DNA from 2 places in the Pseudomonas sp. 9_2_1 genome. Region 1 is predicted to be linked to the other one. Evidence: predicted binding sites of a transcription regulator. Region 1 holds the regulator's gene; the other holds the start of a gene.
What was found. Region 1 encodes sigma-54, which starts transcription at its own class of promoters, with help from an activator protein. Its sites were predicted from a motif close to ANTGGCATNNANNTTGCTNT; they were not measured.

Region 1 (14,712 bases):
CGTACCGCGCGCCTGCTCAACCGTCACAGCGCCGGGGCCAGCGCCGTTGCTGCCCAAGCACAAACGGCGCCCAGCCCCCATACCTACGGAATCCACTGACATGCCCCACACCTTGCCTGCATTGCCTTACGCCTACGATGCGCTGGAACCGCACATCGATGCTCAAACCATGGAAATTCACCACACCAAGCACCACCAGACCTACGTCAACGGCCTCAACGCCGCCATCGAAGGCACCGAATGGGCTGAATGGCCGGTCGAGAAACTGGTCGGCGCGGTCAAGCAACTGCCGGAAAACCTGCGCGGCGCGGTGACCAACCATGGTGGCGGCCACGCCAACCACAGCCTGTTCTGGCGGGTGATGTCGCCAGAGGGCGGCGGCGAACCGCACGGTCAGGTGGCACAAGCCATCGGCGCGCAGCTGGGCGGCTTCGACGCGTTCAAGGACGCCTTCACAAAAGCTGCGCTGACTCGCTTCGGCAGCGGCTGGGCCTGGCTCAGCGTGACCCCGCAGAAAACCCTCGTGGTTGAGAGCAGCGGCAACCAGGACAGCCCGCTGATGCACGGCAACACCCCGATCCTTGGCCTGGACGTGTGGGAACACGCCTACTACCTCAAGTACCAGAACCGTCGCCCGGAATACATCGGTGCCTTCTACAACGTCATTGACTGGGCGGAAGTGGAACGTCGCTATGTCGAAGCCTTGAAGTGAGTCTGACCGGTATGCGCTCTGAGGTGATGTCTGTCAGCAGTGTGCGCCTGTTCCGTCTGGCGCTCGGGACTGTGCTATTGCTGGCCGGCACCGCGCTGCTGGTGGCGCGGGGCCTCGCCTGGCTCGACCTGGAACCCCGCATGCTGCGCGCCCTGGAGGGCGGAGCACTGTGCGCGTTGGGTACGGCACTGGGCGCGGTACCGGTACTGATCATTCGCAACATGCCGGTGGCGCTGGCTGACACGCTGCTGGGCTTTGGTGCCGGGGTGATGCTGGCGGCCACGGCGTTTTCCTTGATAATCCCAGGGCTGGATGCGGCGCAGAACATTGGTTTCAGCCCCTGGGGTGCAGGTGGGCTGATCAGCTTCGGCCTGATGTTCGGCGCCTTGTGCCTGTTCCTGATCGACCTCAAGGTTTCCGGTGCATCGCCCGAGGCGCTGGTCGGTACGGAAAACCAGCCGGTGATTGCCGCACGCATCTGGTTGTTCGTGATTGCCATCATTGCTCACAATATCCCTGAAGGCATGGCCATTGGCGTGTCGGCGGGTGGTGGCATGCCCGATGCCGACAGCCTGGCCATGGGCATCGCCTTGCAGGACGTTCCCGAAGGCCTGGTGATCGCACTGGTGCTGGCTGGCGCGGGCATGCCGCGTTTCAAGGCTTTTCTCATCGGCGCGGCCTCTGGCCTGGTCGAGCCGGTGGCCGCAGTGATCTGTGCGTGGCTGGTGAACGTCGCCGAACTGCTGCTGCCGTTGGGCCTGGCCTGCGCCGCGGGGGCAATGCTGCTGGTAGTGACCCAGGAAATCATCCCCGAATCGCGCAGCAACGGCCATCACCGCCTGGCCAGCCTGGGGCTGTGCATAGGCTTCTGCCTGATGATGGTGATGGATACGGCGATGTCCTGATCCAGCCTGCCGGAAGGTTGACGCTGAGCCTGTAGGAGCGGCCTTGTGTCGCGATGGGGCGCGCAGCGGCCCCAAGATTTCAGCAGCGATGCACAGATTGCAGGGGCTGCTTTGCGACCCTTTCGCGACATAAGGCCGCTCCTACAAGGGTGGCCTTGCTAGCCACGTAGTTATTCGCCTTCGTCGAAGAAGTTGTTGATCAGCTCGACCAGCGCGTCCATGGCGTCGTTGTCCTGGTCACCTTCGGTATGCAGGTGCACCTGAGTGCCCTTGCCGGCCGCGAGCATCATCACCGCCATGATGCTCTTGCCGTCCACCAGTTTGTCCGGCGCACGGCCAACCCGCACCTGGCAGGGAAAACGGCCGGCAACGCCGACGAACTTGGCTGCCGCCCGGGCATGCAAACCCAGCTTGTTGATGATGGTGATTTCACGGGCGGGCATGGTGGGGCGGATCCTTGGGCTAGAGGTCGCGGTGGCGGACCTGGACGTTTTTCAGGGATTTCTGCAGCAACTGGCCAAGGCGTTCGGTGATGTACACCGAGCGGTGGTGGCCACCCGTGCAGCCGATGGCGATGGTCACATAAGCGCGATTGCTGGCGGCGAAACGGGGCAGCCACTTGAACAGGTAGCTGGAAATGTCGTTGAACATTTCTTCGACATCGGGCTGTGCAGCCAGGTAGTCGACCACCGGCTGATCAAGGCCGGAGTGCTCGCGCAGCTCGGGCTTCCAGTAGGGGTTGGGCAGGCAGCGTACATCGAACACCAGGTCGGCATCGACCGGCATCCCGCGCTTGAAGCCGAACGACTCGACCAGGAACGCCGTGCCGGGCTCGGGTTGGTTGAGCAGGCGCAGCTTGATCGAGTCCCGCAACTGGTACAGGTTGAGGTTGGTGGTGTCGATCTTGAGGTCGGCCAGGTCTGCAATCGGCCCCAGCAAATCGCTTTCGACGCGGATGGCTTCGGCGAGCGAGCGGTCGGCGTTGGTCAGCGGGTGGCGTCGGCGGGTTTCCGAGAAACGCTTGAGCAGCACCTCTTCGTCGGCATCCAGGTACAGCACGTCGCACTGGATGTGCCGGGCACGGGCTTCTTCAAGCAGTTCCGGGAAGCGCGTCAGGTGGCTGGGCAGGTTGCGTGCGTCAATAGACACGGCCACCTTGGGTTGCAGCAATTCGGTATTGATCAGTGCGTTTTCCGCCAGCTGCGGCAGCAGCCCGGCGGGCAGGTTGTCAATACAGTAGAAACCGTTGTCTTCCAGGACATCGAGGGCGGTGCTCTTGCCGGAGCCGGACCGGCCGCTGACGATGATCAGGCGCATGTTCAGTGCTCGTTCTGTACGTCCAGGACAACCTGGAACAGGGCGTCACTGCTGGTGGCCGCACGCAGGCGATCACGGACCTCCTTGCGATCGAGCATGCTGGCAATCTGGCGCAGCAGTTCCAGGTGGGCATCGGTGGCGGCTTCAGGCACCAGCAGGACGAACAGCAGGTCCACCGGCGCGCCATCGATGGCGTCGTAATCGATAGGGGCTTCCAGGTGCAGCAGGGCGCTGACCGGTGCCGAGCATCCTTCAAGCCGGCAGTGCGGGATGGCAATGCCATTGCCGAAACCGGTCGACCCGAGTTTTTCCCGGGCGACCAGTTTTTCGAAGACGTCTTGCATCTCCAGTTCTGGCACTTGATCGGCGATGACGTTGGCGACCTTTTCAAGGGCGCGCTTCTTGCTGCCGCCCGGCACGTTCACAAGTGAACGGCCGGGGGTCAGGATGGTTTCAAGTCGGATCATGGATGAGGGGGATCAGCGGGCAGCTGCACCTTGCAGCAGGCTTTGCTGTTTTTCCTTGTGTTTTTTCAATTGGCGGTCGAGCTTGTCGGCCATGGCGTCGATCGCTGCATACATGTCTTGGTCTTCGGCATTGGCAACCACCTCGCCGCCAGGAATCTGCAGGGTCGCTTCGACTTTCTGCTGCAGCTTCTCGACTTTCAGGATGACCTGGGCGTTGGTGATCTTGTCAAAGTGCCCCTCCACGCGAGCCAGCTTTTCAAGCACGTACTCACGCAGTGGTTCGGTGACTTCTACATGGTGTCCACTGATGTTGACTTGCATACAGCTTCTCCTTTGTTGCCCGTGCATAAAGAGGCAGGTCTTGCACCTGCCCCAGAAACGCTGTGGCACATCCCAGGGGCTACATCAGTCGCTTGCGCTCGCTCGACGGTGCGATGCCGAGAGACTCGCGGTACTTGGCGACGGTGCGACGGGCTACCTGGATGCCTTGTGCCTCCAGTAAACCAGCGATCTTGCTGTCACTCAATGGCTTTTTCTGATTTTCCGCCGCAACCAGTTTCTTGATGATCGCGCGAATCGCCGTGGACGAGCATTCTCCGCCTTCGGAGGTGCTGACGTGGCTGGAGAAAAAGTATTTCAGTTCGTAGATGCCACGCGGCGTGTGCATGTATTTCTGCGTGGTCACCCGCGAAATGGTCGACTCGTGCATGCCCACCGCTTCGGCGATGTCATGCAGCACCAACGGCTTCATGGCTTCATCGCCGTGGTCGAGGAAACCACGCTGGTGTTCGACGATTTGCGTGGCAACCTTCATCAGGGTTTCGTTGCGGCTTTGCAGGCTCTTGATGAACCAGCGCGCCTCCTGCAGCTGGTTGCGCATGAAGGTGTTGTCGGCGCTGGTGTCGGCGCGGCGCACGAAGCCTGCGTATTGCGGGTTGACGCGCAGGCGCGGGATGGCCTCCTGGTTCAGTTCGACCAGCCAGCGCTCGCTGTCCTTGCGCACGATCACGTCGGGCACCACGTATTCAGGCTCGCTGGACTCGATCTGCGAACCAGGCCGCGGGTTGAGGCTTTGCACCAGCTCGATGACCTGGCGCAGCTCGTCTTCCTTGATTTTCATGCGCCGCATAAGCTGGCTGTAGTCACGGCTGCCGAGCAGGTCGATGAAGTCGCTGACCAGGCGCTTGGCTTCGGTCATCCACGGCGTGCTGGCGGGCAGTTGGCGCAGTTGCAGCAACAGACACTCGCCGAGGTTGCGGGCGCCGACGCCGGCTGGCTCGAACTGCTGGATGCGGTGCAGTACCGCTTCGACTTCGTCCAGCTCGATGTCCAGCTCCGGGTCGAACCCGGCGCAGATCTCCTCGAGAGTGTCTTCCAGGTAGCCCTGGCCGTTGATGCTGTCGATCAGGGTGACGGCGATCAGGCGATCGGTGTCGGACATCGGCGCCAGGTTGAGCTGCCACAGCAGGTGGCTTTGCAGGCTTTCGCCGACAGAGGTGCGGGTAGTGAAGTCCCACTCGTCGTCATCGTTGCTCGGCAGGCTGCTGGCGCTGGTCTGGTAGATGTCTTCCCAGGCGGTGTCGACCGGAAGCTCGTTGGGGATGCGTTCGCTCCACTCACCTTCTTCCGGGTTGTCGACAGTGACGGTGCTTTCCTGGAAGTTGTTGTCCTGGGCTTCGGCAGTCGGCTTGTTCTCGGCGTTATCCGCCATCGGGTCGCCGTTGTCGAAGTCCTCGCCGTCTTCCTGACGTTCGAGCATCGGGTTCGACTCCAGCGCTTCCTGGATTTCCTGTTGGAGGTCCAGGGTGGAAAGCTGGAGCAAGCGGATGGCCTGTTGCAACTGCGGTGTCATCGTCAGTTGCTGGCCCATTTTTAGGACGAGCGATGGTTTCATGGCAGGGGCTTAATACCTTGTTCGCCGGCGCGCATGCGCCATCCACTACACGAGGGCGCCGGGGCGCCAGATCAAGCAAGTTTTATGCCTTAAATTGTAGCGTTTGCCTAGAGCACCGTAACAACTTTACCCCCGGTTGCAGGGCTGTCTGGCGGTGCTCCAGGCGCGTTCCGGGGTCAGAGCCGGAACTCGTGACCCAGGTAGACTTCCTTGACCAGTTCGTTGGCCAGAATGGTTTCGGCATCACCTTCGGCGATCAGCCGGCCATCGTTGACGATATAGGCGGTTTCGCAGATATCCAGTGTCTCGCGCACGTTGTGGTCGGTGATCAGCACACCGATACCCTTGGCCTTGAGGTGGTGGATGATCTGCTTGATGTCGCCGACCGAGATCGGGTCGACGCCGGCGAACGGTTCGTCCAGCAGGATGAATTTGGGTGCGGTCGCCAGGGCGCGGGCAATTTCCACCCGGCGGCGCTCACCGCCGGACAGGCTCATGCCGAGGTTGTCGCGGATATGGCTGATATGGAATTCCTGCAGCAGGCTTTCCAGCTCTTTGCGCCGGCCGTCGCGGTCGAGGTCCTTGCGGGTCTCGAGGATGGCCATGATGTTGTCCGCCACCGACAGCTTGCGGAAGATCGAGGCTTCCTGCGGCAGGTAGCCGATACCGGCGCGTGCGCGACCGTGCATGGGCTGGTGGCTGACGTCGAGGTTGTCGATCAGCACGCGCCCCTGTTCGGCCTGGACCAGGCCGACGATCATGTAGAAGCAGGTGGTCTTGCCGGCGCCGTTGGGGCCGAGCAGGCCGACGATCTGGCCGCTGTCGATCGACAGGCTGACATCACGCACGACCTGCCGCCCCTTGTAGCTCTTGGCCAGGTGCTGGGCTTTGAGGGTTGCCATTTACTCGGCCTTCTTCTTGGGCTGGATCACCATGTCGATACGCTGACGTGGCTGGGTCACATTGCCACCGCGCCCGGCAGTCGCCACCTGGCTCTTGGTGTTGTAGACGATCTTCTCGCCTTCGGTGGTGTTGCCCTCGTTCTCGACCTTGGCGCGGTCGGTGAGGATCACGGTGTCTTTTTGCGCCTGGTACTGGATGGTGACTGCCCAGCCTTTCATCTTGTCGGGCTTGGCAGCACTCTGTTGCTGCTCGAAGTAGGCCAGGTTGCCAACCGAGGTGACGACGTCGATGTCGCCATTGCTCGCGCGGGTCATGGTCACCGTGTTGCCTTTGATCATCATCGAGCCTTGGGTAATGATCACGTCACCGGTATAGGTGGCCACACCCTGCTTGTCATCCAGGTGTGCGTTGTCGGCCTGGATGCGAATAGGCTGATCACGGTCATTCGGCAGGGCGAAGGCGCTCGCGGTTCCCAGTGCTGCGCTCAGGCTGAGCAAAAGGGGGAGGGTTTTAACGAGCCTCATACTGTCCTCTTACGTTAGAGAGCAGGTCCATCCTGCCTTCTTTCAAATAGGCTTTCATGCCCTTGCCCGTGGTTGTCCCACCGGCGCCGTCGATTCTAACGGCTTGCTCGGTCTGAGCATATTGCTTCTGTGGAAATACGGTCATGCGCGAACTGGTAATAATCGTTTCGCGTTGCTTCTCGTCGGTGCGTGCCACACGTACCTTGTCGATCAGTTCGACCTCGGTACCGTCCGGATTCACCTCGGCGCGCACGCTTTGTACGTGCCACGGGTATTCGGTGCCGCGGTACAGGCGCAGGTCCGGGGTGGTCACCAGGGTGATTTCGCTGGCCTTTACATGCTCGACCTTGTCGGCGGTCATTTCGTACTGCAGCTTGCCGTCAGGCAGGAACTGCACACTGTGCGCGTTGATCGCATAGTAGTCGATGGCGCTTTCGTCGACCTGGGCCACCGGCTGGTCGAGGAAGCTTTCCGGGCTGACATTCCAGTAACCGATGGCTGCCAGTACGGCGGCGATCACCGTCAGCAGCGCGATATTGCGGAGTTTCTTGCTGAACATGGGCAGCCTTACAGGTAGTTGGCGTTGGCAGCGTCCAGGGTGCCCTGGGCCTGCATGATCAGTTCGCAGAACTCGCGGGCGGCACCTTCGCCGCCGCGAGCCTGGGTCACGCCATGGGCGTGCTGGCGAACAAACGGCGCGGCGCTGGCTACCGCCATGCCCAGGCCTACCCGGCGAATCACCGGCAGGTCGGGCAGGTCATCGCCAAGGTAGGCGACCTGTTCATAGCTTAGGCCCAGTTCGGCGAGCAGGCCGTCGAGTACCACCAATTTGTCTTCGCGGCCCTGGAAAAGGTGCGGGATGCCGAGGTTGCTGGCCCGGCGTTCGACCACCGGGGTCTTGCGGCCGCTGATGATCGCGGTGGTTACGCCCGAGGCCATGAGCATCTTGATGCCCTGGCCGTCGAGGGTGTTGAAGGTCTTGAATTCGCTGCCGTCCTCGAGGAAGTACAGGCGGCCATCGGTCAGTACGCCATCGACGTCGAACACCGCGAGTTTGATGGCCTTGCCACGTTGCATCAGGTTCTGGCTCATTCCATCGCTCCTTACAGCACGCCGGCGCGCAGCAGGTCGTGCATGTTGAGGGCGCCGGTCGGTCGGTCTTCGTGGTCCACGACCACCAGCGCGTTGATCTTGTGGTCTTCCATTATTTTCAAGGCCTCGGCGGCGAGCATCTCCGCGCGGGCGGTCTTGCCATGCACCGTCATCACCTGGTCGATCAGGGTGGTGTGCACATCGATGTTGCGGTCCAGGCTGCGGCGCAGGTCGCCGTCGGTGAAAATCCCGGCCAGCTTGCCGTCAGCTTCGACGACCACGGTCATGCCGAGGCCCTTGCGGGACATTTCCACCAGCGCATCCTTCAGCAGGGTGCCGCGCTGCACCTGAGGCAATTCACCCCCGGCGTGCATGACGTTCTCGACCTTGAGCAGCAAGCGCCGCCCAAGTGCGCCGCCAGGGTGCGAGAAGGCGAAGTCTTCTGCGGTGAAGCCGCGCGCCTCCAGCAGGGCGATGGCCAGGGCGTCGCCCAGTACCAGTGCTGCGGTGGTGGAGGAGGTGGGCGCCAGGTTCAACGGGCAGGCCTCCTGCGCGACCCTGGCATCGAGGTTGACATCCGCTGCCTGGGCCAGGGTGGAGTCCGGGTTGCCGGTCAGGCTGATCAGCTTGATGCCCAGGCGCTTGATCAGCGGCACCAGGGTGACGATCTCGGCGGTGCTGCCGGAGTTCGACAGCGCCAGGATGATATCGTTGCCGGTGATCATGCCCATGTCGCCATGGCTGGCTTCGGCAGGGTGCACGAAGAACGCCGGTGTGCCAGTGCTGGCCAGGGTGGCGGCGATCTTGTTGCCGATGTGCCCGGATTTGCCCATGCCCAGCACCACGACCCTGCCCTCGCTAGCCAGGATGATTTCGCAGGCTTTGACAAAGTGTTGGTCGATGCGCGCCAGCAGGCCCTCGACGGCCTCGAGTTCCAGGCGCACGGTGCGCTGGGCGGATTGAATCAGCTCGCTGGATTGGCTCATGTCGAAAACGCAGTGCCTGATGAAAAGGCGGCGATTATAGCCGCAATGGAAGAAACCCTCACGCTTTCGATTGCCGTGAAGAATGTCAGGCCAGCCTGTCGCAGCGCTGAACGACTCGTTGCCCGCCCTTGGGGCGGCGCTGTCAGCGGTGCTATAGTTCGCCGCTATTCGGCCTGTCAGGGGTGCGTGTGCCTTCCAGATGGAGGCCGGCGTCCATTAGGACGAGGCTGCACTAGCAAGGAGTCTAGATGAGTGTGGATAGCGCCTACGCGGTCGAGTTGAAGGGGGTTACCTTCAAACGTGGTTCGCGCAGCATTTTCAGCAACGTCGACATTCGCATCCCGCGCGGCAAGGTCACCGGCATCATGGGGCCATCGGGTTGCGGCAAGACCACGTTGCTCCGGTTGATGGGCGCCCAGTTGCGCCCGTCCAGCGGTGAGGTATGGGTTGCCGGGCAGAACCTGCCGACCCTGTCGCGCAGCGATCTGTTCGATGCCCGCAAGCACATGGGTGTGCTGTTCCAGAGCGGTGCGCTGTTCACCGACCTCGATGTCTTCGAGAACGTCGCGTTCCCGCTGCGCGTGCATACCCAGCTGTCGGACGAAATGATCCGGGACATCGTGTTGATGAAACTGCAGGCCGTCGGCCTGCGCGGCGCCATCGACCTGATGCCTGACGAGCTTTCCGGTGGCATGAAGCGCCGGGTGGCGCTGGCCCGGGCAATTGCCCTGGACCCGCAGATCCTCATGTACGACGAACCGTTCGTCGGCCAGGACCCGATCGCAATGGGCGTGCTGGTGCGGCTGATTCGCCTGCTCAACGATGCCCTGGGCATCACCAGCATCGTCGTTTCGCATGACCTGGCGGAAACCGCCAGCATTGCCGACTACATCTACGTGGTGGGTGACGGCCAGGTGCTGGGCCAGGGTACGCCTGACGAGCTGATGGGCTCGGATAACCCGCGTATCCGCCAGTTCATGAAGGGTGACCCGGATGGCCCGGTACCTTTCCACTTTCCTGCGCCTGACTACCGCGCCGACCTGCTGGGGGCGCGTTGATGCGCAGAAAATCCTTACTCGAACGTGTCCGCCTGCTGGGCCGCTCGGCAATCGACGTGCTGGCAGTGCTGGGGCGTTCCTGCCTGTTCCTGTTCCATGCGCTGGTCGGGCGTGGCGGCATTGGTGGTGGCTTCCAGCTGCTGACCAGGCAGCTGTATTCGGTTGGTGTGCTGTCGCTGGCGATCGTCGTCGTGTCCGGGGTGTTCATCGGCATGGTGCTGGCGCTGCAGGGCTACAGCATCCTGACCAAGTACGGCTCGGAGCAGGCGGTAGGGCAGATGGTGGCCCTGACCCTGCTGCGTGAGCTTGGCCCGGTGGTGACGGCGTTGCTGTTCGCCGGCCGTGCGGGGTCTGCGCTGACCGCCGAAATCGGCAACATGAAGTCCACCGAGCAGCTGTCGAGCCTGGAAATGATCGGCGTCGACCCGCTCAAGTACATCGTCGCGCCCCGCCTGTGGGCCGGTTTCATCTCGCTGCCGCTGCTGGCGCTGATCTTCAGCGTGGTCGGTATCTGGGGTGGCTCGTGGGTGGCCGTGGACTGGCTGGGCGTCTACGAGGGTTCGTTCTGGGCCAACATGCAGAACAGTGTTTCGTTTACCGACGACGTGCTCAACGGGCTGCTCAAGAGCCTGGTGTTCGCCTTCGTCACGACCTGGATCGCCGTATTCCAGGGGTACGACTGTGAGCCCACCTCAGAAGGGATCAGCCGTGCCACCACCAAGACCGTGGTCTATGCCTCGTTGGCAGTGCTGGGTCTGGACTTTATTCTGACCGCCTTGATGTTTGGAGATTTCTGATGCAAAACCGCACCCTGGAAATCGGTGTCGGCCTGTTCCTCCTGGCCGGGATCCTGGCGCTGCTGCTGCTGGCCCTGCGTGTCAGCGGGCTGTCGGCCAGCCCGAGCAGCGATACCTATAAAGTTTATGCCTACTTCGACAATATCGCCGGTTTGACGGTCAGAGCTAAAGTGACCATGGCCGGTGTGACCATCGGCAAGGTCACCGCCATCGATCTGGACCGTGATTCCTACACCGGTCGGGTAACCCTGCAGCTGGACAAGTCGGTTGACAACCTGCCGACCGACTCCACTGCCTCGATCCTGACCGCCGGCTTGCTTGGCGAAAAGTACATCGGCATCAGCGTGGGCGGCGAAGACGAAGTGCTCAAGGACGGTGCGACCATCCACGACACCCAGTCGGCACTGGTGCTGGAAGATCTGATTGGCAAGTTCTTGCTCAACTCTGTTGGCAAGGAACCGAAAGAAGCGCAACCGGCTAATTAAGGAGTTTCCATGATTTCGATCCTGCGACGTGGCCTGCTGGTCCTGCTGGCGGCTTTCCCTTTGCTGGCGTTGGCCGCCCAAACGCCTCATGACGTGGTTCAGAGCACGACCAACGAGTTGCTTGGTGACCTCAAGGCCAACAAGGAACAGTACAAGTCCAACCCCAGTGCTTTCTATGATTCCCTGAATCGTATCCTCGGCCCGGTGGTGGACGCAGACGGTATTTCCCGCAGCATCATGACCGTCAAGTACTCGCGCAAGGCCACCCCGGAGCAGATGCAGCGCTTCCAGGAAAACTTCAAGCGCAGCCTGATGCAGTTCTATGGCAACGCGCTGCTGGAGTACAACAACCAGGGTATCGTGGTTGATCCGGCCAAGGCCGATGACGGCAAGCGTGCCAGTGTCGGCATGAAGGTTACCGGCAACAACGGTGCCGTGTACCCGGTGCAGTACACCCTGGAGAACATCTCCGGCGAGTGGAAGGTGCGTAACGTCATCGTCAACGGCATCAATATCGGCAAGCTGTTCCGCGACCAGTTTGCCGACGCCATGCAGCGCAACGGCAACGACCTGGACAAGACCATCGATGGCTGGGCCGGCGAAGTGGCCAAGGCCAAGCAGACCGCCGACAGCTCGCCAGAGAAGACCGTCAAATGAGTGAAGCCGCTGTAAGCATGGCCGAGCCGGGCGTGCTGCGCCTGGCCGGTGTGCTGGACTATCGCAGCGGGCCGGCCCTGCGCAAGCAGGGCAAGGCACTGATCGCGGCCAGCGCTGAGGCACAGCTGGTGCTCGATTGCACGGCGGTGCAGCACTCCACCAGCGTCGGCCTTTCGCTGCTGCTGGCATTCGTGCGTGACGCCCAGGCCGCCGGCAAGGGCTGCCTGGTACGTGGCATGCCCGACGACATGCGGGAAATTGCCGGGGTCTATGACCTCGATGAAGTGCTGGCAACCTGATGGCCCGGCACGGATGATGGCCCCTCGGTCAGCGAAGCCCTCGTTGGGCTTCGCAGGCGAGGGGCTTTTTTGTATGATGGCCGACCCGTGCGCATCGGGCGCCGATTGAGGTTGAGCATGCAGGCCGTAGAAGTTAAAAGCTTCCTTGAAGAAAAATTGCCCGGTTCCCGGGTCGAAGTTGAAGGCGAAGGCTGCAACTTCCAGTTGAACGTGATCAGCGACGAGTTGGCTGGCCTGAGCCCGGTCAAACGTCAGCAGGCGATCTATGCTCACCTGAACCCGTGGATCGCCAATGGCAGCATCCATGCGGTAACCATGAAATTTTTCAGCAGCGCAGCCTGGGCTGAGCGCACCTGAGCCAACTTGGCGGCGAGACTCCAATGGACAAACTGATTATTACTGGCGGCCCTCGTCTTGACGGCGAGATCCGCATTTCGGGCGCGAAGAACGCAGCCCTGCCGATCCTGGCAGCGACCCTGCTGGCTGACGGCCCGGTAACCGTGGGCAACCTGCCACACCTGCACGACATCACCACCATGATCGAGCTGTTCGGTCGCATGGGCATCGAGCCTGTGATCGACGAAAAGCTCGCGGTGGAGATCGACCCACGCACCATCAAGACCCTGGTCGCGCCGTATGAGCTGGTCAAGACCATGCGCGCCTCGATCCTGGTGCTGGGCCCGATGGTCGCCCGTTTCGGCGAGGCCGAAGTGGCCCTGCCAGGCGGTTGCGCCATTGGCTCGCGCCCGGTCGACCTGCACATCCGCGGCCTTGAGGCCATGGGTGCGAAGATCGATGTCGAAGCCGGCTACATCAAGGCCAAGGCGCCTGAGGGTGGCCTGCGCGGTGCGCACTTCTTCTTCGACACCGTCAGCGTGACCGGTACCGAGAACATCATGATGGCCGCTGCCTTGGCCAAAGGCCGCAGCGTGCTGCAGAACGCTGCGCGCGAGCCTGAAGTGGTCGATCTGGCCAACTTCATCAACGCCATGGGCGGCAAGGTTCAAGGCGCGGGTACCGACACCATCACCATCGATGGCGTAGAGCGCCTGCACTCGGCCACCTATCGCGTGATGCCGGACCGTATCGAAACCGGTACCTACCTGGTTGCCGCTGCCGTGACCGGTGGCCGCGTCAAGGTCAAGGACACTGACCCGACCATCCTTGAAGCCGTGCTGGAAAAGCTCAAGGAAGCGGGCGCCGACATCAATACCGGCGAAGACTGGATCGAACTGGACATGCACGGCAAGCGGCCCAAAGCCGTCAACCTGCGTACCGCACCGTACCCGGCCTTCCCGACCGACATGCAGGCGCAGTTCATCTCGCTGAACGCCATCGCCGAAGGCACTGGCGCGGTGATCGAGACCATCTTTGAAAACCGCTTCATGCATGTGTACGAAATGCACCGCATGGGCGCGCAGATCCAGGTCGAAGGCAACACGGCCATCGTCACTGGCGTCAAGACGCTGAAGGGTGCCCCGGTAATGGCAACCGACCTGCGTGCTTCCGCCAGCCTGGTGCTGTCTGCGCTGGTGGCCGAAGGCGACACCCTGATCGATCGCATCTACCACATTGACCGTGGTTACGAGTGCATCGAAGAAAAACTGCAGATGCTCGGCGCGAAAATCCGCCGCGTACCGGGCTAGTAGCCCGCTGGTGCAAGGATGCACCTGATGAATTGAATGCGGTCGGGCTCAACGCCCGGCCGGCAGTAGCCGCTTAAGGACCGACGTTCCAATGTTGACCATCGCGCTTTCCAAAGGCCGTATTCTCGACGACACCCTGCCATTGCTGGCCGAGGCCGGTATTGTACCGACCGAGAACCCGGACAAGAGCCGCAAGCTGATCATCCCCACCACGCAGGACGACGTGCGCCTGCTGATCGTGCGTGCCACCGACGTGCCAACCTACGTCGAGCATGGTGCCGCCGACCTTGGCGTGGCCGGCAAGGACGTGCTGATGGAATACGGCGGCCAGGGCCTGTACGAGCCCCTGGACCTGCAGATTGCCTGCTGCAAGCTGATGACCGCTGGCGTGGTGGGTGCACCCGAGCCCAAGGGCCGTCTGCGGGTGGCCACCAAGTTCGTCAACGTAGCCAAGCGCTACTACGCCGAACAGGGCCGCCAGGTCGATATCATCAAGCTGTACGGCTCGATGGAGCTGGCGCCGCTGATCAACCTCGCCGACAAGATCATCGACGTGGTCGACACTGGCAACACCCTGCGTGCCAACGGCCTCGAACCCCAGGAAATGATCGCCACGATCAGCTCGCGCCTAGTGGTCAACAAGGCCTCGATGAAAATGCAGCACGCCCGTATCCAGAGCCTGATCGACACCCTGCGTAAAGCTGTCGAATCGCGACACCGCGGCTGACTCCTGAGCGCGACCTTCGCTGTCGCGCCCGTCTATCCGCGTCATAGCCACTTTTCTCGGGTGCCCGCGCGGATGGACTGGTAGCCTAGGGCGCCTGAGCATTCGCTAATAATCGAGGCCCTCGCCATGACCGTGTCCACTGCAATTGCCCGTCTCAACGCTGCTGATCCGGATTTCGCCCGACATCTGGATCATCTGCTGAGCTGGGAAAGTGTGTCCGATGACGCGGTCAACCAGCGCGTG
Region 2 (14,712 bases), 1.4 Mb from region 1:
GCCAGGCCGCGCACCAGCATCTTGGTGGTTTCCTGCTTGCTCAGCTGGGCCTCTTCCTTGGTGATGCGCAGCAACCGGTCACGTGGGTGCACCTCCAGCAGCAGCAGGGTCTGGCCCTGGTGCAGGATGGGCGTGACGGCGTAATCGACGGTAATGGTCTGCCCGGTCAGCGATGTCAGTTGCGCTTCGCGCTTGGTGAAGGGGTGCGCCTGCTCCACCGCCTGGCGCAGCGAGCTGAGCGCTTCGGTCGATTCAGTGAACAGTTCGCTGATGAACTGGCCATGGCTGCGTTGGCCGCTAACGGCCAGCAGCATTTCTGCGGCCGGGTTCATGTACTCCAGGCGCAGATCCGCATTGAGCAGCAGCGTGGCGGTGGTCAGGTTGTCCAGAAGCAGACGGTGCTGTGCATCGCTGATGGTCATATGGCGTCGGTGACCTCTTTTGGCGCTTGCCTGGCACTCCTTTGGCAAGGGCCGGGCGCAGGTTGGATCCGCTGGTGCGAATTCTTGTACAAGAAAATGCAAGAAACAAACCAAAGCTCCGAAAAGAAGCGGGATTTAACGAGAAAGGCCTGGATCTGCGCGATATCGGATCAAAAACTCTGGATGAAACGTTTCATCTGAACCAGTTTGGCGAGCAAATGGGAGCACGGAGCAAAAATGTGCACCAAGATAGAGCATAGCGTGGCTGGTAAAGGTTTTTGTGGGAGCAGAAACGAAAACGGCCTCCCGAGGGAGGCCGTCTGGATCATGTCATCGGCGCCAGGCGCCGATCAGATCAGCAGCTGTAGTACAGCTCGTATTCCAGCGGGTGCACGAAGGTACGGACCTTGATCTCTTCTTCGCTCTTCAGCTCGATGAAGGCATCGATGAAGTCGTCGGAGAACACGCCGCCTTTGGTCAGGAACGCACGGCCTTTGTCCAGCTCTTCCAGGGCTTCTTTCAGGCTGCCGCATACTTGCGGAATGTCCTTGGCCTCTTCCGGTGGCAGGTCGTACAGGTTCTTGTCGGCAGCATCGCCTGGGTGGATCTTGTTCTGGATGCCGTCCAGGCCAGCCATCAGCAGGGCCGCGAAGGCCAGGTACGGGTTGGCCGATGGGTCCGGGAAACGTGCTTCGATACGGCGGGCTTTCGGGCTGCCGACGTAAGGAATACGGATCGAGGCGGAACGGTTGCGAGCCGAGTAGGCCAGCATTACCGGGGCTTCGAAGCCTGGGACCAGACGCTTGTAGGAGTTGGTCGACGGGTTGGTGAAGCCGTTCAGGGCTTTGCCGTGCTTGATGATGCCGCCGATGAAGTACAGGGCGGTGTCGGACAGGCCGGCATAGCCTTCACCCGAGAAGGTGTTCTTGCCTTCTTTCCAGATCGACATGTGCACGTGCATGCCCGAGCCGTTGTCGCCGTACAGTGGCTTCGGCATGAAGGTGGCGGTACGGCCGTAGGCGTCGGCAACGTTGTGCACGACGTACTTCAGGGCCTGTACTTCGTCAGCCTTCTTCACCAGGGTGTTGAATTTGACGCCGATTTCGTTCTGGCCGGCAGTCGCCACTTCGTGGTGGTGAACTTCGACGATCTGGCCCATTTCTTCCAGTGCGTTGCACATGGCAGTACGGATTTCGTGGTCGTGGTCGAACGGCGGAACCGGGAAGTAGCCGCCTTTCACGCCTGGACGGTGGCCTTTGTTGCCGCCTTCCACGTCAGCACCGGTCATCCACGAGCCTTGCTCGGAGAAGATCTTGAACATCGAGCCGGAGATGTCGGAATGGAACTTCACTTCGTCGAAGATGAAGAACTCAGGCTCAGGGCCTGCGAATACGGTGTCACCGATACCGGTGCTCTTCAGGTACTCTTCGGCACGCTTGGCGATCGCACGTGGGTCGCGGTCGTAGCCCTGCATGCTCGATGGGTCGACGATGTCACAGGTGATGATCAGGGTCGGCTCTTCGGTGAACGGGTCCAGCACGGCAGTGTCGTCGACCGGCATCAGGATCATGTCGGAGGCTTCGATGCCTTTCCAGCCAGCGATGGAGGAGCCGTCGAACATCTTGCCGACTTCGAAGAAGTCTTCGTCCAGGGCGTCACGCGACGGCATGGTCACGTGGTGCTGAATGCCTTTGGTGTCCGTGAAACGCAGATCAATCCACTTGACGTCATGATCTTTGATGAGTTGAACCGACTTCGACATGTTGTCCTCCGGAGGGTCTAGAGCGCGGTGGGCCGCTGCCCTGGAAAAAGGGTGTTGCCAGGCGCGGATAGTCGGCCAAGCTTACCTGCCTCACAAGGGAGCAAATTGCATGCCAGTGCCCGAAAATGGCGAGGTAGGGATAAAAGGAGGCGTTTGCGGGCATTTGAAGGTTGGGTGAGCCTGAAAAATGCACCCTAAAGATGCGAATTCTGCAGGCTGCGCACCAATATTGTGCATTGGTTGTTTGATGTGTTTTCTTGAGGGCCTCATCGCCGGCAAGCCAGCTCCCACAGGTAGGGCGCAGCTCTTGATACCTGTGGAGGGCCTGTAGGAGCTGGCTTGCCGGCGATGAGGCCGGTGCAGGTAATATAAATCCGACCTTCTGTACAAAAGTTGGTCAAATCCTGAGCAATTTCCGATATAATTCGCGCCCCTCATTTTCGGCAGGCCCTGCGCGCACTGTTAACCAATGAAACTTATCGTCAAAGTCTTCCCAGAAATCACCATCAAGAGCCGGCCGGTGCGCAAGCGCTTCATCCGCCAGCTCGCCAAGAACATCCGCAACGTGCTCAAGGATCTGGATCCCGAGCTCGCGGTCGATGGTGTCTGGGACAATCTCGAGGTGGTCACCCGCGTCGAAGACGAAAAGGTTCAGCGCGAGATCATCGAACGCCTCACCTGCACCCCGGGTATCACCCACTTCCTGCAGGTAGAAGAGTACCCGCTGGGTGACTTCGACGACATCGTCGCCAAGTGCAAGCAGCACTTCGGCCACCTGCTGGCCGGCAAGCACTTTGCCGTACGTTGCAAGCGCGGCGGCCACCATGACTTCACTTCGATGGACGTCGACCGTTACGTCGGCAGCCAGTTGCGCCAGCAGTGCGGCGCCGCCGGCATCGAGCTGAAGAACCCGGAAGTGCTGGTGCGCATCGAAATTCGCAACCAGCGCCTGTACGTGATTCACAATCAGCACAACGGCATTGGCGGCTATCCGCTGGGCGCCCTGGAGCAGACCCTGGTGCTGATGTCCGGTGGTTTCGACTCTACCGTGGCGGCCTACCAGATGATGCGCCGCGGCCTGATGACCCACTTCTGCTTCTTCAACCTCGGCGGCCGTGCCCACGAGCTGGGTGTGATGGAAGTGGCCCACTATCTGTGGAAGAAGTACGGCAGCAGCCAGCGCGTGCTGTTCATCAGCGTGCCGTTCGAAGAAGTGGTCGGCGAGATTCTCAACAAGGTCGACAACAGCTACATGGGCGTGACCCTCAAGCGCATGATGCTGCGCGGCGCTGCCCACATGGCCGACCGCCTGCAGATCGAGGCGCTGGTCACCGGCGAGGCGATTTCCCAGGTGTCCAGCCAGACGCTGCCGAACCTGTCGATCATCGACTCGGCCACCGACAAGCTGGTGCTGCGCCCGCTGCTGGCCAGCCACAAGCAGGACATCATCGACCAGGCGACCGAAATCGGCACCGCCGACTTCGCCAAGCACATGCCGGAATACTGCGGCGTGATCTCGGTGAACCCGACCACCCATGCCAAGCGTCACCGCATGGAGCACGAAGAAAAGCAGTTCGACATGGCCGTGCTGGAGCGCGCCCTGGAACGCGCCAAGTTCATTTCCATCGACCACGTGATCGATGAACTGGGCAAGGACATCGAAATCGAGGAAGTGGCCGAGGCGTTGCCAGGCCAGATCGTCATCGATATTCGTCACCCCGATGCCCAGGACGACGAGCCTCTGGTGCTGGAAGGTGTCGAAATACAGGCCATGCCGTTCTATGCGATCAACAGCAAGTTCAAGCACCTGGACCCTACGCGCCAGTACTTGCTGTATTGCGACAAGGGTGTGATGAGCCGTTTGCACGCACACCACCTGCTCAGTGAGGGACATGCCAATGTGCGTGTTTATCGTCCGACATAAGATGCCAGGGCTGTATGGCGGCAGCATCCGCCATCGCCCTCCCGACCGCCGGGCCCGCTGAGCCTTATACCTTACATATTGGTCGCCTAGACTAGGCGGCAACCGAATCCTCTGATCGAGATACACTTGTGATCGAAAATCTGCGTAACATCGCCATCATCGCCCACGTTGACCATGGTAAAACCACCCTGGTCGACAAACTCCTGCGTCAGTCCGGCACCCTGGAGCGTAACGAGCTCAACGACGAGCGCGTCATGGACTCCAACGATCAGGAAAAAGAGCGCGGTATTACCATTCTGGCGAAGAACACCGCCATTAACTGGAACGGCTACCACATCAACATCGTCGACACCCCCGGCCACGCCGACTTCGGTGGCGAGGTTGAGCGTGTAATGTCGATGGTCGACTCCGTGCTGCTGCTGGTCGACGCCCAGGACGGCCCGATGCCGCAAACCCGCTTCGTGACCAAGAAGGCCTTCGAAGCCGGCCTGAAGCCGATCGTGGTAATCAACAAGGTTGACCGCCCGGGCGCGCGTCCTGACTGGGTTCTGGACCAGATCTTCGACCTGTTCGACAACCTCGGCGCCACCGACGAGCAGCTGGACTTCAAAGTGGTCTACGCCTCGGCCCTGAACGGCATTGCCGGTCTGGACCACGCCGAAATGGGCGAAGACATGACTGCCCTGTACCAGGCTGTCATCGACCACGTTCCAGCGCCAGCTGTTGACCGTGACGGCCCGTTCCAGATGCAGATCTCGGCACTGGACTACAACAGCTTCCTGGGTGTTATCGGCGTTGGCCGTATTGCCCGTGGTCGCATCAAGCCGAACACCCCGGTTGTTGCCATCGACGCCGACGGCAAGAAGCGTAACGGCCGTATCCTCAAGCTGATGGGTCACCACGGTCTGCACCGCGTCGACGTCGAAGAAGCCCAGGCTGGCGACATCGTCTGCATCAGCGGTTTCGACGAGCTGTTCATCTCCGACACCCTGTGCGACCCGACTGCCGTTGAGGCGATGAAGCCGCTGACCGTTGACGAGCCTACCGTTTCGATGACCTTCCAGGTCAACGACTCGCCGTTCTGCGGCAAGGAAGGCAAGTTCGTCACCAGCCGTAACATCAAGGACCGTCTGGACAAGGAGCTGCTGTACAACGTTGCCCTGCGCGTTGAAGAAACCGACTCCCCAGACAAGTTCAAGGTTTCGGGCCGTGGTGAGCTGCACCTGTCGGTTCTGATCGAAACCATGCGTCGCGAAGGCTTCGAGCTGGCCCTGGGCCGTCCTGAAGTGATCATCCGCGAAGTGGACGGCGTGAAGCAGGAACCGTTCGAAAACGTCACCATCGACATCCCTGAAGAAGCCCAGGGCAAGGTCATGGAAGAGATGGGTCTGCGTAAAGGCGACCTGACCAACATGGTCCCGGATGGCAAGGGCCGTGTACGCCTGGAATACAACATCCCGGCGCGTGGTCTGATCGGTTTCCGTAACCAGTTCCTGACCCTGACCAACGGTGCAGGCATCCTGACTTCGATCTTCGATCGCTACGACACCGTCAAGTCCGGCCACATGTCCGGCCGTCAGAACGGCGTACTGGTTTCGGTCGAAACCGGCAAGGCGCTGACCTACTCGCTGGAAACCCTGCAGGCGCGTGGCAAGCTGTTCGTCGAGCACGGTCAGGAAATCTACAACGGTCAGATCATCGGCCAGAACAGCCGTGACAACGACCTGGGCGTCAACCCTACCAAGGGTAAGAAGCTCGACAACATGCGTGCTTCGGGCAAAGACGAAGTCATCGCCCTGGTTCCGCCTGTTCGCTTCACCCTGGAACAGGCTCTGGAATACATCCAGGAAGACGAGCTGTGCGAAGTAACGCCGAAGTCCATCCGTCTTCGCAAGAAGATCTTGGACGAAAGCGAGCGTACCCGCGCTGCCAAGAAAGCCAAGAACAGCTAAGTTAGTTCTGGCTGAATGAAAACGCCCCCGGTCGAATGGCCGGGGGCGTTTTTTTTTGGTATTACGATCACCTAAAGTTCCATTTCAGGTGTATCAGATTTCCGGAAAATACTACCCCGTGAGTGCGTGTTTCCATGTGCTCGGGTGTTTGATTGTTCTTTAGTCTCCTGTCTCTCTAATTTGTATGATAGTGGGAGGCTGAATATGTCTGAAGTGATTGTCGGTAAAGATATTTGCATTATTGATGACGGTTTTACCGATGACGAGCATACGCAAATTTTGCAGCTCCTTACTGATTCGGTGTGGCGATATGGCTGGCCTTATCCTTATTCGCCGCTTGAGCGCCCTTGCTGGCACAGTTTCATAGCAGGCTCTCGCAGAGACAAGATGGAAGATTGCGAGCAGGAACTGCGTGAGCGCTCGGACTGGGGTTTCTTGGCGGATATATGGGCGCGAATCAAAGCCGTTCATATGCCATCAGCAGTATTGCTGGGTGTCTACGCGAACGGACAAACCGCCAGTCAGGATGGACCTATACATCGGGATAATACCGCAGAGGCGCCGGGACGAACTGTCATGCTGTTCTGTAGTGAACATTGGGCCACTTGCTGGGGAGGCGAGTTAATGTTCTACGACGCTGGTAGGGAGACCATCATTATGTCGGTACAGCCCAAGCCAAGAAGGGTTGTCGTCTTCAATGGCGAGGTACCGCACGCCGCACGGGCGCCCGCAGCAAGCTGTAACCGTCTGCGTATGAGTATCGCCTTCAAGACGATGATAAAGGAGTGATAGCAGATGGCTAGAACAGTCGAAATAATCCTGGGCTATGTCGAAGCACCCGTCGCGGTGGGGGCGGGTTCGACCTCCATATTGGATCAGTACAATAGCGACAAGTCTGGTTATGCGTTGGTCAATCAGAGTGCCCAAACAGGTGCGGCGGTGGCAGGCGTCACGCAAATTGTAAAGCTGACGGCGGGGTTTACACCTTTTCTGAACATAAAGACGAATACGCTGGCGGCAACTACAGTGCTTCTAAAGATTACAGCGGAGTACCAGACGAACCAGAAATTTGAAGAGGGTGATGTCTTAAGTCTGATTGGAAATGTTGCTGGGATTGTCGGAGGGATTACCTTACTGGCGGGTGCCGGCCCAACTGCGCTGGTATTTACAGCTGTAGGTGTGGGTGCTAATGCGTGGGGGGTTTTTAACTCTGATGTGGCGAAGAAATTGTATCATTCTGCAATTATCCCTGTTTTGGAAAAATATTTTGTTGCAGATACAAAAGCAGTGTTTCCAGACTACTGGGTTGCACCGGACTTGACACTTGCTTCTCTTGATCAAATAATTGCGAGCTACTCAGGTGGCATTGCGGTGAGTCAGTGGAATCCTGACACTCATGACGTTTCGCTTGGCAGTAATTCAATTTACATGTATGGAGTAGACTCGGGAAGTGGTGGTGGATACATAGAGTGCGACAGTGGAGGGAGTCAGGTCATTCCGCTGCCTGTCTCCGGTTGGGGTATTGGCGTCGGCCCTATAGAGTTCCCAGAGTGGAATATTGATATTGGCCCTATACAAATTATCGAGCCTGGCGGTAGTAATTGGGGTGTTGACAGGTATCACTGAAGCGCAGCAGTGCTGCATTGTTTCGGCGAGGCATAAGGAGGGGTTTGTGTATTCAACGTCCGAGTTTGTCAAGATATACAGAGCCTCCACTCCGTTGAAGCAGATTCAATTACTTTTAATTATGATGTTTACGGTGCTGCCATTTGCAGCGCTGTATTGCAGTGACTTAAAAGTATACAAAGCTCCTGATTTCTCCAGATTGACGTTTGTTGAAGGGCGTGTATCGGGCTACCCGGATACTTGGGAGCATAATCGTTCGATCATGTATTTTGCAGTTGCATACACGCTGGATGGAGTACGGTATGGTAAACGGACCTACACGTATCCGGCGTTGTACAAGGAGTCAGGGCTGCGGATAAACAAGAAGGTATTCTTGACGGTGGAGCGCCTGGACGACGGTAGCCAAGTGCGTGAACTGGTCACCTTGGATGGCCGTGTCCTTTTCGATGATCGATTTCATCAGCAAGTCGTCGCTTGGAACAATCAATCGATAAAGTTCAAGGTGGCATTAATAGGTCTGATGTCATTCGGGCTCGCTGTCGCAGCTTTGATCGTAGCTGTACGTCATCGGGGCAAGCTTTTTCAGGCTGGTTGAGCTCAGGATTGTTTCAAGCAGAAACACGACGCCCCCGGTCGATTGGCCGGGGGCATTTTTGTATACCAGCAGGATTTGTGCTGTCGGTGCTTGCCTCTTCGCGGGTGAACCCGCTCCCACAGGTATTGCATAGGCTCTGAACACTCCAGGGGGCTGTTCGGGTTCACCGGCGAAGCGGCCAGATCAGGCTGACGATCAGCGCCCAACCACCTTTGGCTTGTAGGCACAATACCCCGGCCGCGGCCCGACCTTGGGATGGTTGCGGCAGGTATCCGGGCGCTTGTCATAAATGGTGCACAGCCGGCTTTTACGATCCAGGTACATGCAGTCATCGTTGCTCATCCGGGTCAGGGTGAAGATGCCCGACTTCTGGTTGAAGCGTTCGATGATGCCTTCCTTCTGCAGGCGTTTTGCCACATTCTTCGGCGGCTCGTCTTTCTCGAACTCGTCGACCACACCAATGCGGATCAGATCCTTGATCTTCACCTCCACCGGCAGGGTGCAGCAGGTTGAATGGCAGCCGCCACACATGTGGCTGGCATAGCGCTGCCAAGTCTCCAGGCGGTCGACTTCGGCGGCGGCAATCAGGGTCGTTTTCATTTTAATAGAGGGCTGTCTTGGGGCGCGCGATCATACCGGAATTGTTCAATTTATGAACAACCTTTTGACCGAATGCGCAAAGGCGCATGAAAACCACGAACCCAGGCCTACGCTCCCTGTCGAAGCGACTAGGCTGAACAATCTCCCTCCGCTTTCGTCAACTTGCCCGAGGATGCCGCATGTCCCAGGAACCTAAAGCACGTGACGCAGAAGTCGCGGACTTTCGTGCTGCTGTACTGAACAAGCTGACCTACGCGGTCGGCAAGGACCCGGAGCACGCTTTCGACCATGACTGGTTCGAAGCCATTGCCCTGGCGGCGCGCGATCACATGGTCGAGCACTGGATGGACCACACCCGCCGGGCCTATCGGCGCAGCCAGAAGCGGGTCTACTACCTTTCTCTGGAATTTCTCATCGGCCGGCTGCTGTATGACAGCCTGAGCAACCTGGGCCTGCTGGACATCGCTCGCGATGCCCTGGAAGGCCTGGACGTGGACCTTGAGCGCATCCGTCTGCTTGAACCCGACGCGGCGCTGGGCAACGGCGGCCTCGGTCGTTTGGCAGCGTGCTTCATGGAGAGCATGTCGACCCTGGGCATCGCTGCCCACGGTTACGGTATTCGCTACGAACACGGCCTGTTCCGCCAGGCGGTTGTCGATGGCTGGCAACAGGAACAGACCGAGAACTGGCTGGACTTCGGCAACCCCTGGGAGTTCGAGCGTGCCGAAGTGATCTACCCGATCAGCTTCGGCGGCAGCGTCGAAACGCTCACCGACGCCCACGGGCAGCAGCGTCAGGTGTGGTCGCCGGGCGAGACGGTGCGGGCGGTGGCCTATGACACGCCAGTGGTCGGCTGGCGCGGGTCCAGCGTCAACACCTTGCGCCTGTGGCGGGCGCGGGCGCTGGAGGAGTTGCACCTGGAGCGCTTCAATGCCGGTGACCACTTGGGCGCCGTGGCCGAAGTGGCGCGGGCAGAAAGCATTTCGCGGGTGCTGTACCCGGCAGACAGCACCGAAGCCGGCCAGGAGTTGCGCCTGCGCCAGGAGTACTTTTTTGTCTCGGCATCGCTGCAAGACTTGCTGCGCCGGCACCTGAACATGCATGACAGCCTGCTCAACCTGCCCGATGCGGCAGCCATCCAGCTCAACGACACGCACCCGTCGATCGCCGTGGCCGAGTTGATGCGCCTGCTGGTCGACCAGCATGAAATCCCGTGGGACAAAGCCTGGGAGCTGACCGTCGGAACCTTGGCCTACACCAACCACACGCTGTTGCCTGAAGCCCTGGAAACCTGGCCGGTGGCACTGATGGAGCGCATGCTGCCGCGGCACATGCAGATCATCTACCTGATCAACGCCTACCATATCGACAGCCTGCGAGCCAAAGGCCTGCACGACTTCGATGTACTTCGGGCAGTGTCGCTGATCGAGGAAGACAATGGCCGTCGGGTACGCATGGGCAACCTGGCATTCCTCGGCTCGCACAGTGTCAACGGTGTGTCGGCGCTGCACAGCCAGTTGATGAAGAGCACGGTGTTCTCCGAGTTGCACAAGCTCTACCCGCAGCGTATCAACAACAAGACCAACGGCATCACTTTCCGCCGCTGGTTGTACCAGTCCAATCCACAGCTGACCGAGATGCTGGTCGAGGCACTGGGGCCAGAGCTGAAGGACGACCCAGAGGGTCGCCTGGCCAGCCTGGTGCCATTTGCCGACAAGGCCGGGTTCCGCAAGCAGTTCGCCGCCCAGCGGCTGCACAGCAAGCGAGCCCTGGCCGGCATCATCCAGGACCGCATCGGCGTCACGGTCAACCCCGAGGCGTTGTTCGACGTGCAGGTCAAGCGCATTCACGAGTACAAGCGCCAGCTGCTCAACCTGCTGCACACCGTGGCGCTGTACCAGGCCATGCGCAACGACCCGGGCACCAACTGGGTGCCTCGGGTGAAAATCTTCGCCGGCAAGGCCGCCGCCAGTTATCACCAGGCCAAGTTGATCATCAAGCTGACCAACGACATCGCCCGTGTAGTGAACAATGACCCGACCGTGCGTGGTCTGCTGAAAGTGGTGTTCCTGCCCAACTACAACGTCAGCCTGGCCGAAAGCATCATCCCGGCGGCAGACCTCTCCGAGCAGATTTCCACCGCCGGTTATGAAGCCTCCGGTACCAGCAACATGAAGTTCGGCCTCAACGGCGCGCTGACCATCGGTACCCTGGATGGCGCCAACGTGGAGATGTGCGAGCATGTCGGCGCCGATAACATGTTTATCTTCGGGCTCACTGCGCAGCAGGTCGAAGCGCGCCGACGCGCCGGGGATTTCGGTGCGAGCGCAGCCATTGCGGCGTCCAGCCGGCTGGGTGACGTGCTGCAGGCAATTCGTAGCGGCGTGTTCTCGCCAGACGACCCGTCGCGCTATACCGGGTTGATCGACGGGCTGGTGGCTTACGATCGCTTCCTGGTATGTGCCGACTTCGATGCCTACTGGGACGCCCAACGGCGGGTCGAGGAGCTGTGGCACACACCGCAGGAGTGGTGGCGCATGGCGGTGTTGAACACCGCGCGGATGGGCTGGTTTTCGTCGGACCGGACCATTCGCGAGTATGCGACCGAGATCTGGAAGGCACTGGATTGAGGTGAGGCCCTTCGCGGGCACGCCCGCTCCCACAGGTACAGCGCAAGCCTCGAGGCTAGCGAGATACCTGTGGGAGCGGGCGTGCCCGCGAAGGGGCCATCAACCAGACCACCGGCCTGGCGCACGCTGAACTACCGACCTATTGTGCCGTCAGAGAGCCGTGGCGAGTCTCATCACTCGCTAGCCTGCAACTCTCCCTGTAAACTGCGGGGGTTTTTCATCCCCCAATCCGTTCGGAGCCATACATGTCCCGCGTTACCCTGAGTCGCTATCTGATTGAGCAGACCCGCAGCAACAATACCCCTGCCGATCTGCGCTTCCTGATCGAAGTGGTGGCGCGTGCGTGCAAGGAAATCAGCCATCACGTGTCCAAAGGCGCCCTCGGCGGTGTGCTGGGCAGCATGGGCACTGAAAACGTGCAGGGCGAAGTCCAGAAGAAACTGGACGTGATCTCCAACGATATCCTGCTGGAAGCCAACGAGTGGGGCGGCCACCTGGCCGGCATGGCCTCCGAAGAAATGGACAACGCCTACCAGATCCCGGGCAAGTACCCGAAAGGCGCCTACCTGCTGGTATTCGACCCGCTGGACGGTTCGTCGAACATCGACGTCAACGTCTCGGTCGGCACCATCTTCTCTGTCCTGCGTTGCCCTAACCAGTACCTGAGCCAGAACGAAAGCCTCAACGAAGAAGCCTTCCTGCAGCCAGGCACCGAGCAGGTCGCCGCCGGTTACGCCATCTACGGCCCGCAGACCATGCTGATCCTGACCCTGGGCAACGGCGTCAAGGGCTTCACCCTGGACCGCGAACTGGGCAGCTTCGTCCTGACCCACGAGAACATCCAGGTACCGGCAACCACCGCCGAGTTCGCCATCAACATGTCCAACCAGCGTCACTGGGAAGCCCCGGTACAACGCTACGTGGGCGAACTGCTGGCTGGCGAGACCGGCCCGCTGAAAAAGAACTACAACATGCGCTGGATCGCTTCGATGGTGGCCGATGTGCACCGCATCCTCACCCGTGGCGGCCTGTTCATGTACCCACGTGACGCCCGCGAGCCGAGCAAGCCGGGCAAACTGCGCCTTATGTACGAAGCCAACCCGATGTCGTTCATCATCGAGCAGGCCGGCGGCGCTTCCACCAACGGTTACGATCGCATCCTCGACATCAAGCCAGAAAGCCTGCACCAGCGTGTGTCGGTGATTCTCGGCTCGAAGGAAGAGGTCGAGCGCGTCACTGCGTATCACAAGGAGTAAACCATGCTCGCACCTTGGCAGCCGTTGCTGGAGTGGTGGTTCGGTTGGGGCACCAGTGCCCAGGCTGTGGCTGACGAGAAGAGCACGCTGTGGTTCGGCAAGCATCATGATGCCGAAGCCCAGGCAGTGTTTGGCGAGCTGGTCGAGCACGCCCTGGCGGGCGGCCTCGACGAGTGGCAACAGAGCCCGCAGGGCTGGCTTGGCCTGCTGATCCTGCTGGACCAGCTGCCGCGCATGATCTACCGCGACACGCCGCGCGCCTTCGAGGGCGACCGGCGTGCCCAGGTGGTGGCCATGCAGGGCCTGCAGAAGGGCTGGGACTATCAGCTGCTGCCGATTCAGCGTGTGTTCGTGCTGCTGGTGCTGGAGCACGCCGAGGTGCTCGACTGGCAGAACCTGTGTGTCGAGCGCTACCAGCTACTGCTGGATGAACAGCCCGAGGCCAACCGCCGGTTGTTCGAAGGCTTCCTCGACTATGCCGAGCAGCATCAGCGGGTGATTGCCCGGTTCGGGCGCTTCCCGCACCGCAACCTGATGCTGGAGCGGCCGAGCACCAGCGAAGAGATGGACTTTCTGCTGGAGCCCGGGTCCAGGTTCTGAAGCCTCCGGGGCCTGCCAAGCAGGCCATTGCGATCGGTACTTCGTCACGAGAAGGCCGCCCCTCACAGGGGCGGCTTTTTTTATTGGCATGGCTAATCCTTTGTGATTAGTCATGCCGTAGTGGCCATCCGACAAATGGTGCAGAGGCAAAGAGGGTAGGTCAGGGAACCCGGGAGGGATTTTCCCGTCGAAGGTCACTGCAGGCCACTCGCCTGTTACCCTTCTTCAGGAGTGTCCTTCATGTCGTTGCGTTCCCTCGCCCTGTTGTCGCTGTGCGTCGTCCTGACTGCCTGCAGCAAGATCAACCAGGAAAACTATTCCAGGATCAAGGCCGGTATGAACAAGGCCGAGGTCGAACAGCTGCTCGGCACGCCGACCGAGTGTTCGGGCGCGTTGGGCATGAGCAGCTGCACCTGGGGGGACGAGAAGAGCTTCATCAGCGTGCAGTACGCGGCTGACAAGGTGCTGATGTATTCAGGGCAGGGCCTCAAATGAGGCCTTTGTACCTGCTGATGGGGGTATGCCTGGCGTTGCTGCTGGGCGGTTGTGCAGGCTCGGTGCACGACCCGCTGGCGCCGAAAACCGCCGGCAATGTCGACCTCAAGCGCTACCAGGGCAAATGGTACGAGCTGGCGCGCCTGCCCATGCGCTACCAGGCCGACTGCGAGCAGTCCGAGGCGCACTACAACCTCAAGCCCGACGGTTCCTATGGTGTGCTGAACCGCTGCCGCACCATGGGGGATGAGTGGCTGCGCGCCGAAGGCCATGCCAGCATTCAGGAGCCGGGGCATACCGACAAGCTGTGGGTAGAGTTCGACAACTGGTTCACCAAGCTGGTGCCAGGGGTGGCCAGGGGCGAGTACTGGATCCTGTATGTAGACGACCGCTACCGTACCGCCATCGTTGGCAGCCCGGACCGCAAGTACCTGTGGATCTTGTCGCGGACGCCGTCGCTGGCGGCTTGGGAGCGCGAGAGCCTGTTGTCCAAGGCGCGGCAGCAAGGCTATGACACCAGTCGACTGATCTGGCGCGCGTCCGATCAGCAAATCGTAAAAATGCACTGATTTTCTGGGGCTGCAAAGCAGCCCCAGTAAACCTAACCCAAAAGCTGCCGCAACACCTCGGCAAACGCCCGCGCGCTGTGCTCTTCCTGCGCATGCCGCCCCTGGCGCACCACCCACTTCCCGTTCACCATCACATCGCGCAGCTGGCGATCGCCACCGGCAAACAGCCAGCGGTTGAGAATGGCATCGCCATCTGCCAGGGCGATGTAAGGGTCCTGCCCATCAAGCACCAGCCAGTCGGCACGCTTGCCCACTGCCAGCTCGCCAATCGCCTGCCCCAG

Region 2: the regulator sigma-54 is predicted to act here: its motif matches at 2,282-2,301, upstream of glnA (type I glutamate--ammonia ligase).

Annotation. Positions count from the first base shown of each region.
Region 1 is NZ_CM181239.1:995,049-1,009,760, forward strand. Features, by position in the region: gene AC5O5I_RS04405 (DUF2753 family protein) at 1-99, shown strand, start outside; gene AC5O5I_RS04410 (superoxide dismutase) at 101-712, shown strand; gene AC5O5I_RS04415 (ZIP family metal transporter) at 724-1,617, shown strand; gene AC5O5I_RS04420 (HPr family phosphocarrier protein) at 1,788-2,060, opposite strand; gene rapZ (RNase adapter RapZ) at 2,080-2,934, opposite strand; gene ptsN (PTS IIA-like nitrogen regulatory protein PtsN) at 2,937-3,401, opposite strand; gene hpf (ribosome hibernation-promoting factor, HPF/YfiA family) at 3,414-3,722, opposite strand; gene AC5O5I_RS04440 (RNA polymerase factor sigma-54) at 3,802-5,295, opposite strand; gene lptB (LPS export ABC transporter ATP-binding protein) at 5,472-6,197, opposite strand; gene lptA (lipopolysaccharide transport periplasmic protein LptA) at 6,198-6,722, opposite strand; gene lptC (LPS export ABC transporter periplasmic protein LptC) at 6,709-7,281, opposite strand; gene AC5O5I_RS04460 (KdsC family phosphatase) at 7,290-7,814, opposite strand; gene AC5O5I_RS04465 (KpsF/GutQ family sugar-phosphate isomerase) at 7,826-8,800, opposite strand; gene AC5O5I_RS04470 (ATP-binding cassette domain-containing protein) at 9,049-9,858, shown strand; gene mlaE (lipid asymmetry maintenance ABC transporter permease subunit MlaE) at 9,858-10,655, shown strand; gene mlaD (outer membrane lipid asymmetry maintenance protein MlaD) at 10,655-11,140, shown strand; gene AC5O5I_RS04485 (MlaC/ttg2D family ABC transporter substrate-binding protein) at 11,150-11,797, shown strand; gene AC5O5I_RS04490 (STAS domain-containing protein) at 11,794-12,096, shown strand; gene AC5O5I_RS04495 (BolA family protein) at 12,214-12,453, shown strand; gene murA (UDP-N-acetylglucosamine 1-carboxyvinyltransferase) at 12,477-13,742, shown strand; gene hisG (ATP phosphoribosyltransferase) at 13,834-14,469, shown strand; gene hisD (histidinol dehydrogenase) at 14,596-14,712, shown strand, end outside.
Region 2 is NZ_CM181239.1:5,761,928-5,776,639, reverse strand. Features, by position in the region: gene glnL (nitrogen regulation protein NR(II)) at 1-422, opposite strand, end outside; gene glnA (type I glutamate--ammonia ligase) at 778-2,184, opposite strand; gene thiI (tRNA uracil 4-sulfurtransferase ThiI) at 2,654-4,108, shown strand; gene typA (translational GTPase TypA) at 4,237-6,060, shown strand; gene AC5O5I_RS26180 (2OG-Fe(II) oxygenase) at 6,265-6,849, shown strand; gene AC5O5I_RS26175 (hypothetical protein) at 6,856-7,686, shown strand; gene AC5O5I_RS26170 (hypothetical protein) at 7,781-8,281, shown strand; gene AC5O5I_RS26165 (YkgJ family cysteine cluster protein) at 8,477-8,881, opposite strand; gene AC5O5I_RS26160 (glycogen/starch/alpha-glucan phosphorylase) at 9,061-11,511, shown strand; gene AC5O5I_RS26155 (class 1 fructose-bisphosphatase) at 11,757-12,767, shown strand; gene AC5O5I_RS26150 (DUF924 family protein) at 12,771-13,367, shown strand; gene bamE (outer membrane protein assembly factor BamE domain-containing protein) at 13,608-13,862, shown strand; gene AC5O5I_RS26140 (lipocalin family protein) at 13,859-14,431, shown strand; gene AC5O5I_RS26135 (formimidoylglutamate deiminase) at 14,464-14,712, opposite strand, start outside.